Regions from separate parts of the Bacillus sp. 41-22 genome, predicted to be linked through region 2. Evidence: riboswitches for the same ligand, from Rfam matches in the RefSeq annotation. Region 2 holds a riboswitch; the other holds the start of a gene.
What was found. Region 2 has a riboswitch for cyclic di-AMP ahead of LCF45_RS03830 (SipW-dependent-type signal peptide-containing protein). Riboswitches for the same ligand answer to the same signal wherever they lie in the genome.

Region 1 (8,359 bases), 1.0 Mb from region 2:
ACTCGCTTTATATTGCACTGTGTCAATAAATTTTGTAAGCGGCTGAATAATGCTTCTATAATGAGAATGTAATGTAACAAGCCTTACTTCAGGTTGCCACTTCTCCCATTTCTCTTCAAATTTCTTTTCCTCTTCTCTGTCAAAAGCAACATATACAGCGATAACTTGATCTGCAGAAAGAGCCTTAGCATAGTTCAATGAATTTTCTACTACATGAGTCATACCAGCTACAGGAACGACAATTACATTCCCTTCAATCGGAACAAGTGGTTCACAAGTTTTTAAACTTAATTGATCGCCCACTGCATCATAATGCTTCTTAATTCGATGGAACAAGAAGATAATAAAAGGTAAGAAAATAAGGATTGACCAAACTTGTGCGAACTTAGTTAAAAAGAACATGCTCATAACGATAAAACTAATGACTGCACCAATTAAATTAACCGTTAATCTTAAAGCCCATCCTTCAGGCTTTTCACGAAGCCATTTTAGTACCATTCCAGTTTGAGAAAGTGTAAACGGAATAAATACCCCTACTGCATATAGCGGAATCAAGTGTTCTGTTTTCCCCTGAAAAGCTACAATTAAAATAATCGAAGAAATCCCAAGTATAATAATACCGTTTGAATAACCTAGGCGGTCTCCTCTAATCGTAAACATTCTCGGTATGAACTTATCTTTTGCAAGATTAACCGCTAATAGTGGAAATGCAGAATAACCTGTGTTAGCCGCAAGAATTAATATTAAAGCTGTTGTACCTTGTATGAAATAGTACATGAAATTACGTCCAAAAGTTTGTTCAGCAATTTGTGAAACGACTGTTACTTCCTTACTTGGATTAATTCCGTAATAATAAGCTAAAAAGACAATTCCAGAAAATAAAACTGCAAGTAATGCACCCATTGCAAGCAATGTTTTCGCTGCATTGTTAGGTGCAGGATCTTTAAAGTTTGGAATTGCGTTAGATATCGCCTCAACACCCGTTAAAGCAGAGCTTCCTGAAGCAAATGCTCGTAACAGTAAGAACAAACTAATTCCCGCAACTGGTGTTCCAATTGGCGAATGCAGCGTGGGTGAAACGTGACCAGTCAAAATATTATATATTCCTACACCAATTAATATAAATAATGCTACAACGAATAAATAAACCGGATATGCTAAAACGGAAGCTGATTCCGTTACGCCTCTTAAATTTAAGATGGTAATCAATATGACAAATATAATCGCAATGATTACATTATGTGCATGTAAACTAGGAAAAGCTGATGTGAGCGCATCTGTACCTGCGGACACACTTACTGCAACAGTTAAAATGTAATCGACTAATAAAGATCCTCCAGCTATTAATCCCGGATTCATCCCTAAATTTTCTTTTGATACAACATATGCTCCGCCGCCATGAGGGTAAGCAAAAATAATTTGTCGATAAGATAAAATAAGAGCTGTCAATAATACTAATACCCCAACAGCTATCGGAATGGAATACCAATAAGCTATTGCTCCAAGACCTGCTAGTGCAATTAATATTTGCTCTGGTCCGTATGCGACCGATGACAATGCGTCAGAAGATAAAATGGCTAGCGCCTTCGTTTTATTAAGTTTTTGCTCTCCTAACTCAGTTGATTTTAACGGTCTTCCAATTAAAAATCTTTTAATAGATGAAACCAATGCTGTCCACTCTCCAATAATTTTGTACGAACGATTTTGCTAGTTACAGCGATAAACTATTTCTTCAGAAAACAAAAATGTCTACAAGCCATAACGAAATAGACTTGTAGACATTATTTTTTTTGTCGCACAAGCTCCACCTTCCTTCTCAATATAACGCTTACGAGGTTAGCTGTCGGATTCGGGCCTATGAGTAGCCCTACCTTTTTCAAGGATTCACCCCATTGGATTATGTACTAATCCATAAGAACGGGTCCCCCGCACCATGCGGCTTCAGCGATTTAGAAAATTGAAACTGTGGATTATAATACTCCTTTATTTTCAAAAAGTAAACAAAAATTTTAAAAAAGAAAAAAATTAAAACGATTGCGCATAATCCACCGAAAAATATACATAATGAATACTAAAAATCCACAAAGGAGACCCGTATGTCTAAAGAAAAGAAGCCACTTTTTTCCGATTCCTATTTAGATGCAGTAGCAAATGAAATTAATCAGCTATATGGTAAACGTGAAAGAGAACGAAATACGACAGATAAACCGAAAAGAAACGAATAAATTGTCAAAAAGAAACAAAAAAAGGATAGCAACATTTATATTTTGCTATCCTTTACTCTTTTTCATACCATTTCTTTAGTAAAAATCATTTTTTCATATACCTTTAAATTTTGATACACAACACTTAATAAAGGCACATCTATAGACATTTCCTCTGCTAATTTCAATAAGTATCCTTGTAAATGCTTCCCTTCAATGAGCGAACCTTTTTCCATATCCCGTTGCATCGATGACTTCATATCATACGAAATTTTATCAATCGTTTTCATATGTTCCTGGGCGATATTCTCCTTAACTGGAGCCCCCATAGATTTCATGATTTGCACTGATTCTTCAAATAAGTTCCTAATAAATTCTCGGCCTCCATCACTCTCACGAATCGGTCCTATCGGCGCACGCATTAATGTTGTCACACCTGACATTGCGGTGATAAATAAATATTTATGCCACATATCTTGCACAATATTTTCACTTAAAACAAAACTAGCTTTTGTATCTGCAAATGTTTTAGAAATAAGCTTTATTCTCTCTGAATCTTGAGGCTTAATTTCCCCAAATACAAGTCTGTTGGCAGCACTCGTTTGTACAATTTCTCCCTGATCGTTTAATGTCGTCTCGATAAAGCATAGACCGCCAATTACTTTCTCTTCACCGAATTCCTTTTGTAATAGTGATAAATGAGCGATACCATTTAACAATGGGATTATTACAGTATTTTTACCTACAAACGGCTTTAAATCTATGGTCGCCTCGTGTAAATGATACGCTTTTGTTGAAAATAAAATCACATCAAATGGAGTCGTTCTATCTTCTTTCGTTACCAATTTCGGTTGAAATGAAAAATCTCCATTAACACTACGAATAACAAGGCCTTTTTCTTCTAATTGCTGTTTTCTTTTGCTGCGAACGAGAAATGTAACATCTTCTCCCTTTTCTACTAATCGGCCACCGAAAAATCCGCCAACGCCCCCAGCTCCTAATACTAAAATACGCATACAACATCCCCCTTTTTCTAACACAATTATACTAATTTTAGTATACATAACATTATACATGTCCCTTGTTAAATAAGCTGAATTTTCATTCTTAATCTAATGAACAAGAGAGGTTATTTTCAAGAAAAATTGGGCATGTTGTTTCTATAGCTTATACGGAAAGGAAACAATGTAAATGGAGGCAATACAAACAATCGAGGAAAAAGATGTAACAACAGCTATATTTCAATTTATATTCCCGTTTTCGTTTAAAACTGGATATGAACAAAATATGTTCCCTTTCTTACAAAAAAATGATTTTCGACCTTTTCGACTCGATCATCTTGAAGATGAAAATACATATTACGGGAAATTTCAAGTTTCACATCAAAATATGGAAGCATACTATCTTTCCTTTACAAATAAAATTCTCTTTCCTCATTCAGAACATCAAAAAGGATTACAGCGCTATTCTAAAGACCTTAATTTAAATGGACATTTAACAACTAACCTTATTTCCGTTCCATTCAAGATACATTCTATTGATGTAACACTTTGTCCTTATGAGCTTGGGTTCTTAACAATTCGGACAGAAATAAAAACCGCTCCTAACATGACATTATCAGAAGCGATTGAATTCGCGGTTCGCTTCCGTGTACTTGAAACTAATAGTGATACGACTGAGACTATTTGTATTGAATGTGATGGAAAAAAATATTCACAAGTAGAAAAACTTATATTCGGTGATTTATTTCATGGTTTAACAGACTTCTTTGAGAACAAGAGATTGCGGAGTTCTTACTTTCAAACATTCCCTTTCTTTGAAGACCAGCGAATGTATGTACAAACTCTATTATCCATAAACAAAGAGTCAGACCTTCATATAATCGATATATATCGAGCTTCCAGTCTTTCCGGATTATCAGATGATGGTAAGCCATATATTAGTGCAAATAATGTTCCTTATATTCACGATTATTTAACAAAACATTCTTATCAAAGATGGGCTCCTAACCGTTACTTTATTATGGAAGAACATATTTTCACATGTATTACAAATGAAGGTGAACAAGCAGTCACTAAACTTGCTAGTCAAATGTACGGGGAGTTTTATTACGCTTTATTATTAAATTTATTTCATAAAGTTGTTTTATTAAAGATGGCAAACGCTTATGCCGAGTTAAATATTGAACAAGATACAAATGAAATAGAGAAATTAATTTATTCAATAAATTCGTTTACAGCTAATTATTTTTCTTTAGAATTAGTATCCCAATCACAAAGTGAAGATATTTTCTTTCGTCTAAGAAAACTTTTTAACATTGAAGTACTGTACACGAACGCGAAACAAAATCTCGATAGTTTATTTAAATATCAAGAAAATGTTGCTTCAAAAAAAGATAGCCTCTTATTATTAATTTTAACGCTCTACTCTGTTGTAGGCCAAATGTTAGGGTTTACTATGATTGATCTTTTAAGAAACACCGATTCAAACAAAATATCATCGCCTTTTGAATTTTTTGCTCTATTAATAGCGATTAGTGGCATAGTCATTTCACTTATTTTAGGTATACAAAGTTTATACCAATGGAGTGTACAACATAAACGAAGAAAAGCATGGGTAAAACAAACTGTACTTTCTGCTGTGAAAGAGAAGGATAGTACAAAGTAACTAAAAAACAGATGGCAGCACGATGCTACCATCTGTTTTCTATTATGCTTACTTACCTGCTTCGATTTTTTCTAATGTAGCAGCTACTTGCTCTTCTGTTAATTCGTGTTGCACGATATAACGATTACGTGGGTGTACACGACATTCATGAGAACATGCACGTAAATGTTTTGCTTCACTTTCTTCAGAACATAAAATTTTCTTGTTACATTCAGGGTTTGCACAGTTTACATAGCGCTCACAAGGTTCACCTGTAAAGTGATCTTTACCAACGATAACATGTTCTTTTTGGTTTACTGGTACAGCGATACGCTCATCAAATACGTAACATTGACCATCCCAAAGTTCACCTTGTACTTCTGGATCTTTTCCGTACGTTACAATTCCGCCATGAAGCTGGCTTACATCTTCATAACCTTCACGAACTAACCAACCTGAGAATTTCTCACAACGAATTCCACCTGTACAGTACGTTAAAATCTTTTTACCCTCAAGTGTTTCTTTATTTTCTCTAATCCAATCTGGTAATTCACGGAATGATTCAATATCTGGTTTAATCGCACCTTTGAAGTGTCCTAAATCAAATTCATAATCATTTCGTGCATCAATGATAACTGTATCTTCTTGTTTCATTGCCTCATAAAAATCTTTTGGTTCTAAATACTTCCCAGTAATTTCTTTCGGGTTAATGTCGTCTTCTAGACGAAGTGTAACTAACTCTGAACGAGGACGTACGTGCATTTTCTTGAATGCATGTTCATCTGCCTCATCAATTTTAAATACGATTCCAGCAAAACGTGGATCATTATTCATCGCTTCCACGTATTTTTCTGTTTGCTCAACAGTTCCAGAACAAGTTCCGTTAATTCCTTCTGTCGCTACAAGAATTCTTCCTTTTAACTCAAGTGATTTACAAAATTCTAAATGCTGTTCAGCAAATTCTTCTGGGTTTTCAATTGTTGTGTACATGTAATACAGTAATACTCTATATGGTTTTGTAGTTGCCAATGTATTTCTACCACCTATCTAAATTTTAAAATCATGTATAAGTTAACGTTCATATCAAAACATATATAATAAGAAAATACATACTAAATTGTACTTAGCCTATTTTCTTCTATTTACAATTTTTTCTATAAGTTAACAAAAATAAAAACAAGATTACAGAACAAAACACTACGGTTAGGTTGTAATCCCAATATATTATATATCATACAATTTCATTTCCATCAATTAATATGCTGTAATATAGGCTGTATGTTCACATAAATTTCAAAAACAACCCTATAATTTATTATCTTCTCCCTTATTCAACAACCATAAACTCCCAAAATATTTTTGCATCGTCACACCATTCATTGCACACAGTCATATAATTTGCATTAAGGAAACTTTTATGTTCAAATGAAATTGCCACATCATATATCTAAATGTATTGAAATAATGAGTAAAAATAAAGTGAAACTTTAATCAAGTTAAGATTTCAAAGGGGAATACTACTATGAATAAAGATATAACAAAAGATGAACAAGTCCCTTCTCAAAGTACAACAGTTCAATCAGCCCATTTAGCGTTAAGTGGACAAACAAAAGGCTTTAAAAGACTGTTACCATTCTTAGGACCTGCTTTTATCGCATCAGTTGCTTATATTGATCCTGGGAACTTCGCTACAAATATCGCAGCTGGATCACAATATGGGTATTTATTGCTTTGGGTAATACTCGCTTCTAATTTAATGGCTGTATTAATTCAAACTTTATCAGCTAAATTAGGAATCGCTACTGGGAGAAATCTTCCTGAAGTAGCTCGCGAAAACTTCCCCAAACCAGTTTCCATCGGTTTATGGATACAAGGGGAACTCGTTATTATGGCTACAGATTTAGCTGAATTTATTGGGGCAGCACTTGGCTTATACTTACTATTTGGAATTCCGATGTTACCAGCTGCTTTAATTACAGCAGTTGGATCATTTATTATTCTTGAATTTCAACGCAGAGGCTTTCGTCCATTAGAAGCTATCATAACAGGTATGATTTTTATCGTTGTTATCGCTTTTGGTATCCAAGTCTTTTACGCAAAACCGGAATTAAGCCCTCTACTCTCAGGACTTTTCACTCCAAAATTCCAAGGTGTAGATAGCATCCTTTTAGCAGCTGGAATTTTAGGTGCGACAGTAATGCCGCACGCGATATATTTACATTCGGCCTTAACGCAGCGCCGTGTAGTCGGAACAAATGATGAACAAAAGAAAAAGATTTTCCGCTTCGAATTCATCGATATTATTATTGCAATGGTTATCGCTGGAGCAATTAATGCAAGTATGTTAATTGTAGCAGCTGCACTATTCTTTAAAAACGGCTTGCACGTTGAAGACCTTGATGTTGCTTTTAACCAGTTCAGTAATTTAGTCGGTCCTGTATCGGCTGCATTATTTGGGATTGGACTTTTATCAGCAGGTTTATCTAGTTCTTCTGTTGGTACGATGTCTGGTGATATTATTATGCAAGGATTCATTCGAATGCATATTCCGTTATACTTACGCCGATTTATAACAATGATTCCGCCTCTCGTTATTATCGCTTTAGGTGTAAATCCAACTTACGCTCTCGTTATGAGTCAAGTTGTCTTATCTTTCGGTATTGCCTTTGCATTAGTACCACTTATTATGTTTACAAGTAATAAGAAGATTATGGGTGCACTCGTCAACCATCGCATTACAACATTTATCGCGTGGTTAATCGCTGCACTTATTATCGTTTTAAATATTTTCTTACTGTATCAAACATTTGTAGGTTAATAAAAAAGGGTATTCCAAATTTGATTTGGAATACCCTTTTTGTATGAAATGATTTCCTTCTACTTACCACTTATGTATGTCCCTCTTTCCGGCATTATCGCACCTTTTTCAGTTCGAAAATAAAGTGGTAAGCCTTCAGTGAAAAACATACTCACCTTGGATGGATCCTGCCTTTGATGATGGATATGTAAATGTGGTTCACTTGAACTTCCTGAGTTACCGACTTGTGTAAGAAACAAAAATACCCCCGATTCATCTAGTCGTAAATAAATATGATTAACAGCCATAGATTCAAAATCATCCTTACCCCTTGAATAATCTTTATTTTCAGATTAGATTATATAATAACAACACATTCTAGTTTCAGAAGAAATGGAGTGAAAGCATGTTTCCTATATTAAAAACCAACCGACTCATTTTACGAGAACTTACCGACGAAGATGCACCGAGTATATTACAGTGCTTTTCTAATACCGATGTCCTGCGCCATTATGGCCAAAAACCATTGCAAAATTTGGATCAAGTAAAACAAATCCTTACTAATTTTAAATTGGGGTACAACGCAAGAAGCGGCATTAAATGGGGAATCGAATTAAAAGACAAGAAAGGGCTCATCGGAACAATTGGTTTTCATGATTGGTCTTCCGAACATAAACGAGCAAATATAAGTTATGCCTTTTTGCCTGAACAT
Region 2 (8,359 bases):
ACCACGCGTCATTAACAATTGCTTACCAATTCCTACAACCTCAATGATTTTTGTTGGATTCGAATCTAGATCAATCATATTCGCTGCTTCTTTCGCAGCTGTCGTACCACTATTCATCGCTAATCCAACATCCGCCTGCGCTAATGCCGGGGCATCATTTGTACCATCACCTGTCATCGCTACAAGTTTCCCTTTGTCTTGCTCTGCTTTAATAACCGCAATTTTATCTTCTGGTTTACACTCAGCAACGAATTCATCTACTCCTGCTTCCTTTGCAATTGTTGCTGCTGTTAACGGATTATCACCTGTACACATAACCGTTTTAATCCCCATTTGGCGCAATTGTTCAAAACGTTCACGCATACCAGGTTTCACTGTATCCTTTAAATATATTAAACCGTAAATACGATTGTCTACTGCAACTACAAGTGGTGTTCCGCCTTCTTTTGAAATCAAATCTGCTTTTTGATTCACATCTTTTGGAATCATCCCGCCTTGCGATTGAACCCATTCAATCACGGCACCAACAGCACCTTTTCTCACTTTCGTTCCATCCTGTAAATCAACACCGCTCATTCTTGTTTCTGCTTTAAATGGAACAAATTCACCTTGTTCTGCAATTTCTCTATTATATGATATAGATTTCGTTTGTACATATTCTATAACAGATCGACCTTCTGGTGTTTCATCTAAAACTGAGCTAATCGCAGCCCATTTTCCTACTTGCTCAATCGTTTCATTTCCTACTGGTAGCAGTGTATGTGCCATCCGGTTCCCGAAAGTAATCGTACCTGTTTTATCTAAAATAATCGTATTAATATCGCCCGCAGCTTCTACTGCTTTCCCTGACATCGCTAATACATTAAACTTTGTTACGCGGTCCATCCCAGCAATACCAATCGCTGATAATAACCCACCAATTGTCGTTGGAATTAAACAAACTAACAATGCTACAAGTACAGCTGTATCAATTTGAAACCCTAAATAGTTTGTAAAAATCGGCAACGTCACAACGACAATTAAGAAAATTAGAGTTAAACTCGTTAATACTGTGTTTAAGGCAATTTCATTCGGCGTTTTTTGACGCGCAGCTCCTTCTACTAAAGAAATCATTTTATCAATAAATGATTCGCCAGGGTTACTCGTAATTACAATCGTAATCTCATCACTTACGACCATCGTACCGCCTGTTACTGAACAAAAATCACCACCCGCTTCTTTTATAACAGGAGCTGATTCTCCTGTTATTGCAGATTCATCTACAGACGCTAATCCTTTAATTACTTCACCATCATTCGGAATCATTTCTCCTTGTTTTACAATAACAACGTCACCTTTTCTCAGATCAGTTGCTGAAACTTGAACAATGTCTCCATTTTCTTTTACAACGTTTGCAAACACATCTTTCTTCGATTGTTTTAAAGAATCGGCTTGCGCTTTACCACGACCTTCAGCCAACGCTTCTGCAAAGTTAGCAAATAAAACTGTAAATAATAGAATAAGAGAAACTGTTATATTAAACCATCCTGGTACACTACTAGAAATACTTGGAAGAAAGGATAAAATTAACGTAATGATAAATCCAATTTCCACAACAAACATAATCGGATTCTTTATCATTACTTTCGGGTTCAATTTCGCAAAGGATTGTTTCATCGCATGTGTCACGATATCACGATCCATCGTTTTCGCTTGTCTAACTTCATCTTCTACAGCATGTATTTGTGACTGATTTACTTGTTTTTCTTTTACTACTACCGGTCTCATCATTTACCCTCCATTACTTCAATATAAGAAATTCTGCAATTGGGCCGAGTACTAACATCGGGAAAAATGTTAACGCACCAACAATTACAATCGTTCCAATAAAGATTCCTCCAAATAAACCATTATCCGTACGGAACGTTCCGACTGTTTCTGGTACTACCGTCTTCTCTTTCAATGAAGCTGCCACAGCTAGCATCGTAATTAAACTGAAATAACGTCCTAAAAACATAACTAAACCAGTCGTAATATTCCAAAACGGTGTATTATCTGCTAATCCTTCAAATCCAGATCCGTTATTCGCAGCTGACGATGTGTATTCATATACAACTTGCGTTAAACCGTGAAAACCGGAGTGAGAAATCGCATCCGTTCCTAAACTTGTTGAAAGAGCTAATGCTGAAAATCCTAAAATAAGTAATGGATGAAATAGAATCGTTACTGCAATTAATTTCATTTCCTTACCTTCAATCTTTTTACCTAAAAACTCTGGTGTCCTTCCGACCATTAATCCAGATATAAAGACTGCAATAATTGCATACATAATAATATTAATAAAGCCCGCTCCAACACCACCGTATACTGTATTCAACATCATATTTACGAGTGGTACTAATCCGCCAATTGGTGTTAACGTATCATGCATCGTATTAACGGCCCCTGTTTCAGCAGCTGTCGTTACTGTTGCGTATAGTGAAGAAAATACTGTTCCAAATCGCACTTCTTTTCCTTCTGTACTTCCTTGTACATGTTCGATACCCATTCCATTTAATGCCGGATTACCATTTAATTCAGATGTAGTAATCGTTATAAATCCGAGTAAAAACACCATAAATAGTGAAACGAAAAGGATACGTCCTTGTTTTTTATTTCCTACCATTCTTCCGTACGTAAATGGAAGTGCTGTTGGCAATAACATCATAAGCATCATTTGCAAAATATTACTCATTTGCCCTGGATTTTCGAAAGGATGTGTAGAGTTTGCTCCGAAAAATCCTCCGCCGTTATTTCCAAGTTCCTTAATGGAAACGAATGATGCAACTGGACCACGTAAAATACTTTGCTTCGCACCATCAATTGTTTGTGCTGTAACCGCCCCATCTAACGTTTGTGGTACACCAAGTGCGACAAAGACTAACGCCGCAATAAATGCGATAGGAAGAAAAACTCTCGTTAACGCTCTCGTAAAATCAACGAAAAAGTTACCAAGTTCTTTTCCAGCGAGCCCTCTTATAAATGCCATAACGATGGCTAACGTCGTTGCTGGTGCCGCAAACATTAAAAATGTAATCCCGATTAATTGTGATAAATAAGATAAACCATTTTCACCGCTGTAATGTTGTAAGTTTGTATCAGCCATAAAACTAATCGCTGTATTAAAAGCGAGCGTAGGCTCCATCCCTTCAATATGCGCTGGATTTAATGGCAATACACCTTGTAATCTGAAAATGAAATATACGACGACAATCATAAATCCATTGAGTAGAACTAATGATAATGCATACTGTTTCCACGTTTGATTGTATCCTTTTACACCTGTAATTTTAAAAATAAGTTTCTCAAAAGGCCCGAATACTTTATCTAGCTTCTTGCTACCTTGAAAGGCTTTCTCTAAATAAATCCCCGTTGGCTTTGCTACTAAAATAAACAAGAGCATTGTAATAACGACTGCAACCCAAATCATAATGAATGATTCCCCCTAATTAAAACTTTTCTGGATTTAATAATGCGTATACTAAGTACACCGTAATCGCTGCAACAATAACCGATAAGGCAATCATCATGATTGCTTCCCTTCTTTCACAACTTTATCTGACCAACTTGCAAGACTTGCCATCGATGCGACTAACCCAACAAAAATACCGATCATTACAACATCTAACATAACTACCCCTCACTTTTGTTAATTTTTACCATCTAGTTATCAAAAAAAGAACACTAAGCTCTACTTAGTGTTCGAAACGAACAACACAAAGTAAACCTCCTCTCTAAACGCTTACGAGGTTAGCTGTCGGATTCGGGCCTAAAGAGTAGCCCTACTTTCAAAATTGAAAGATTCACCCCAAGTGACAATGCACAAAATTGGTTCCCCCGCTCCATTTCTGGAACTCAGCGATTTTAGGTTTTTTTTGGAAATTTTATGAATGATTTATGAGAGTAAATATACTCCTCTAAATTTAACTTGTAAAGGGGTAAATTACTGAAAATAAGAAAATATCCATCTATTTAAGCGTTTACATTAGTTGTTATTAATATTTTTTCATCTGTTTTCTCGTCTTTCCTTTCTTTTTCACAGAAATGATCTTTTAAATACGAAATAAAAAGAGCGAATTACATGAAGTGCATAGCTTGTTGCACTCAGCATTCGCTCTTTTTTCATTCAACCTTTATTCTCCACGCAAAAAAGCACGCAAATTTCTCCCTCGAATATAAACTTGTGATAATTCCGCATGTAACTGCTCATATTCGGTAATATCCGCCTCTAAATACAAAACATCTTTTGATGGTAATATAATATATGGACCTGGAAAAAGAGGATCGAGCACTACCAATTCGTGAACTCTCTCTACCGATATCGCCCAACGATTCGCTATATCTCCTAGTAACAACACTTTCATCTTCATTTCCCCCACCTTATTCAAAAAATAAAAAAGAAATATTATCACAGTTCGTAAACACTACAAATTTAGCTCCAATTGTTTCATAGAGCCTGGCCGGATAGCGTTTATTCTTTGTAACAACAGTAATAGGCGCTTGAAAAGAAAAACGAATGTGTTCTGTGAAGAAACTAACTATCGGAAGCTCATCCCCTAGTAAAATCACCTTCTTAATACGTGTGCAAATACTAGTAAAATCCTTCTCCTTATTACAGCTATAAGCTGATTCAAACCCATACTCTCTAACTTCAGCCGCTATCTCTTCATTGGCTGTAAAAATAATTAACTCATGCTGAAATGCTACTAGCTCTCTTAAACTCTTTACCTTGTTTTTTTCTCCAACACAAATAAGTGTTAGTTCCATGTACCTCATCCTCCTTAGCATAAAAGAACTCAAACATAGATTGATATTCTCCTATACTAATCAGACCGATGAAGTGATGTATCCATCATGGCACCGTCCTCTCTCAAGACGCTTACGAAGTTAGCTGTCGGATTCGGACTTTGAGAGTAGCCCTACTTTCAACATTGAAAGATTCACCCCTAGTGACGACGCACAAATTGGTTCCTCCGCTCCATACATTTGGACTCAGCGTATTACAAAAAATGTATTCTGGCTGATATATTACTCCTGTATTTGGAAAAAGTAAACACAAAAAAAGCCAGTTAACAAACTGGCTTCTCGTATCTTTATACATGCGTCTTATTCAATTTATATGCAAAATGATTCGTCGGCCCATGACCACTTCCAATATTCAATGGCTCTTCAATTGCTATACTAATAAATCGTTTTGCTTCTTGAACTGCCTCTTCCATCAAGTAGCCTTTCGCAAGTCCTGCTGTAACCGCTGAAGCAAATGTACACCCACTTCCGTGCGTTTGCTTCGAAGGAATTCGTTCACTTCTAAATTCAATAAACTGCTCACCATCAAAGAGTAAATCAATTACTTCATTACCTTGATATTCTGCATGTCCGCCCTTCATAAGCACATATTTAGCCCCTAATTCATGCAATACTTTTGCAGCTTCCTTACTATCTTCTACATTATGAATCTCCATTCCAGTTAACACTTCTGCTTCAGGAACATTCGGTGTGACAACAGTTGCTACTGGCAATAAATATTCTTTTAATGCTTGTACTGCTTCTTGTTGTAATAATGACGCACCGCCTTTAGCAATCATAACAGGATCTAGCACAATATTATTCCAGCCAAATTTCTTAATATGCTCTGCCACAATTTGAATAATTTCACTACTAAATAACATTCCCAGTTTCACAGCATCTGGCGTTAAATCCGTACCAATTGAATTCAGCTGCTCCGTAATCCCTTCTAAAGAAACAGGATATACCCCTTGAACGCCAAGCGTATTTTGAGCAGTAATTGCTGTAATAGCCGTCATTCCATACACACCAAGCTCTTGGAATGTTTTTAAATCCGCCTGAATCCCAGCGCCGCCTCCGCTATCAGACCCTGCAATTGTTAAAGCTTTATTCACTTTCATCCCACTCATCCTTTTCTACCCAAAATAGCGATGATAAATTGTTTTCGCTTCGCTTATATCTTTCGTGCCATGTACAAGTACACGGCCATCTTTAAAAGCAACTAATCTCTTTTCTTCAACCGAAAATGATAATAAATATGGATTTACATTCAAATCATTCACGCGATCATTCAGCAATTTTTTATATTGTTCAAAATCCATTTCCTCTTTATGAGGTGGTCTAATTTGAACTGTATTTCTCCCGCATAACACTGCTGTTTTTGAAGTGTTTTCCTTATTTAAATATGGATATACTGCCTGTTCACCACACGATAGACAATTATGTTTACGAAGCTTTCGCACATTCATACATGAATATTCATTTTTCCATACATCAAATGATACAAGCCCATCTCGAAGCGAGTCATAATCTTCTACTAACAGTTTAAGTGTTTCCGTTACTTGATGAGAAACGACAAGAGACACAGCAGGCGATATAATCCCCGCTGTATCACATGTCGCTCCCCCAAGCGGAATCGATTGTAATAAACAAGATAAACATGGCGTTTTTCCTGGAAGAATAGTATAAGAAAGACCGTAACTCCCTACACATGCCCCATAAACCCATGGAATAGAATATTTTTGCGATATATCATTCACAATGAAACGTGTTTCGAAATTGTCAGTCGCATCGATGATTACATCAACATTTGTAACGAGTTCTTCCAACTCTTCAGCCGTTACATCCTGAACGAGAGCTTCTACTCTTACTTCACTATTAACCTCTTCTAGACGTTTTTTTGCCGCTACAGCCTTCGGAAGATTATTCTCTACATCACTCTCTGCATACAATTGTTGTCTTTGCAAATTACTCCAATCGACATAATCACGGTCAACAATTGTTACTTGACCAACGCCTGCTCTTACAAACATCTCTGCGTTTGCACTACCTAATGCGCCTGCACCGATAATAAGTACATGCTTTGTCCTTATCTTTTGTTGCCCTTCTTCCCCAATTGGAGAAAATAGCTCTTGGCGAGAATATCGATTATTCAACTACGCTCATTCCTTCTAAAGGACTACTTGCTGTTGCACAACGTTTACGTGCAATACGACCTGCTTCAAACCCTAATCGTCCTGCCTCAATACCTAATTTCATTGCATATGCCATTTTAATAGGATCGTTCGCTCCAGATACTGCAGTATTTAATAACACACCATCTGCTCCTAATTCCATTGCAAATGCTGCATCAGCTGGACTACCAATACCAGCGTCAACGATAACTGGTACTGTCGCTTGTTCAATAATGAAACTTAAATTTAATGGATTTACAATACCAAGCCCTGAACCAATCGGTGATGCTCCTGGCATAATCGCGTGTACACCAAGTTCTTGTAATTTACGAGCTAATACAACATCATCAGATGTGTATGGTAGAACGATAAATCCTTCTTCTAGTAACATTTCAGATGCCTTTAACGTTTCTACTGGATCAGGTAATAACGTTCTATCATCACCAATAACTTCTACTTTTATCATGTCACAAAGTCCAGACGCTTTTGCTAATTTTGCAATACGAACAGCTTCTTCAGCATTTTTTGCTCCTGCTGTATTCGGTAATAACGTATATTTTTTCACATCAAGTTTCTCTAATAAATTAGGCTGCTTCGCATCGAATATATCCATACGACGTACTGCGAATGTTAAAATCTCAGCCTCAGAAACATCAATTGCCTTTTGCTGCACATCAAAATCAGGGAATTTCCCTGTTCCTAATAAAAGTCTAGAATGAAATGAAAATTGTCCAATGTTTAACATAATCAACCGCCTCCTACGAAAGTTACAATCTCAATTTGGTCCCCATCAAAAACAGATGTATCGTTATGATCATCTTTTTGTAAAATATCTTTATTACGTTCTACTACAACAATTCTGTTATCTAACTCTAAATGTGTAAGTAGCCCAGCTACTGTTTTCACACTCTCTGGTACTTCAATTTGGTTACCATTAATTTTTAAATTCAAACTTCCATCCCCTTTCTAAACCGTTTTAGAAAGCAATGAATCTAGCAAGTGATTCTCCTGCTTTCCTTCTATTAAATCAGCCATATACTGACCAGAAACAGGACTTAATAAAATGCCGTTTCGATAATGTCCAGTACAAGCATATAAACCTTTTATTTCTTCATGCTCTCCCATATAAGGAGCTTCATGATTAGACTGCGGTCTTAACCCAGCCCACGTACTTTCCCATTCTGCTTCTTTTAAAGCAGGCAATATTGTATACGCACGCTCTAATATGGAAGTAATACTTTCTGGTTGTACAGATTTATTAAATGTATGAGGCTTCATCGTTGCCCCAATCACATAACGGCCACCGCGCTTCGGCGTAATATAAAACCTCTCCTGGAAAATAGGAGCTTTCAACAGAGGTTTCCTGCTTCTTACTGCAACAA

Region 1: it holds a riboswitch for cyclic di-AMP, as region 2 does, so the genes downstream of both, LCF45_RS09245 (APC family permease) here and LCF45_RS03830 (SipW-dependent-type signal peptide-containing protein) in region 2, are expected to answer to the same signal.

The regions. Positions count from the first base shown of each region.
Region 1 covers NZ_CP084035.1:1,793,727-1,802,085, reverse strand. Annotated here, with positions in the region: gene LCF45_RS09245 (APC family permease) at 1-1,668, opposite strand, end outside; cyclic di-AMP (ydaO/yuaA leader) riboswitch at 1,811-1,957, opposite strand; gene LCF45_RS09240 (hypothetical protein) at 2,097-2,225, shown strand; gene panE (2-dehydropantoate 2-reductase) at 2,288-3,220, opposite strand; gene LCF45_RS09230 (hypothetical protein) at 3,396-4,871, shown strand; gene LCF45_RS09225 (oxygen-dependent tRNA uridine(34) hydroxylase TrhO) at 4,920-5,879, opposite strand; gene LCF45_RS09220 (Nramp family divalent metal transporter) at 6,373-7,668, shown strand; partial or broken gene LCF45_RS09215 (M23 family peptidase) at 7,728-8,000, opposite strand; gene LCF45_RS09210 (GNAT family N-acetyltransferase) at 8,054-8,359, shown strand, end outside.
Region 2 covers NZ_CP084035.1:746,327-754,685, reverse strand. Annotated here, with positions in the region: gene kdpB (potassium-transporting ATPase subunit KdpB) at 1-1,767, opposite strand, end outside; gene kdpA (potassium-transporting ATPase subunit KdpA) at 1,781-3,448, opposite strand; gene kdpF (K(+)-transporting ATPase subunit F) at 3,468-3,548, opposite strand; gene LCF45_RS03830 (SipW-dependent-type signal peptide-containing protein) at 3,545-3,649, opposite strand; cyclic di-AMP (ydaO/yuaA leader) riboswitch at 3,744-3,889, opposite strand; gene LCF45_RS03825 (hypothetical protein) at 4,152-4,382, opposite strand; gene LCF45_RS03820 (hypothetical protein) at 4,399-4,785, opposite strand; cyclic di-AMP (ydaO/yuaA leader) riboswitch at 4,879-5,026, opposite strand; gene thiD (bifunctional hydroxymethylpyrimidine kinase/phosphomethylpyrimidine kinase) at 5,112-5,924, opposite strand; gene LCF45_RS03810 (thiazole biosynthesis adenylyltransferase ThiF) at 5,940-6,959, opposite strand; gene thiG (thiazole synthase) at 6,952-7,722, opposite strand; gene thiS (sulfur carrier protein ThiS) at 7,725-7,928, opposite strand; gene thiO (glycine oxidase ThiO) at 7,944-8,359, opposite strand, start outside.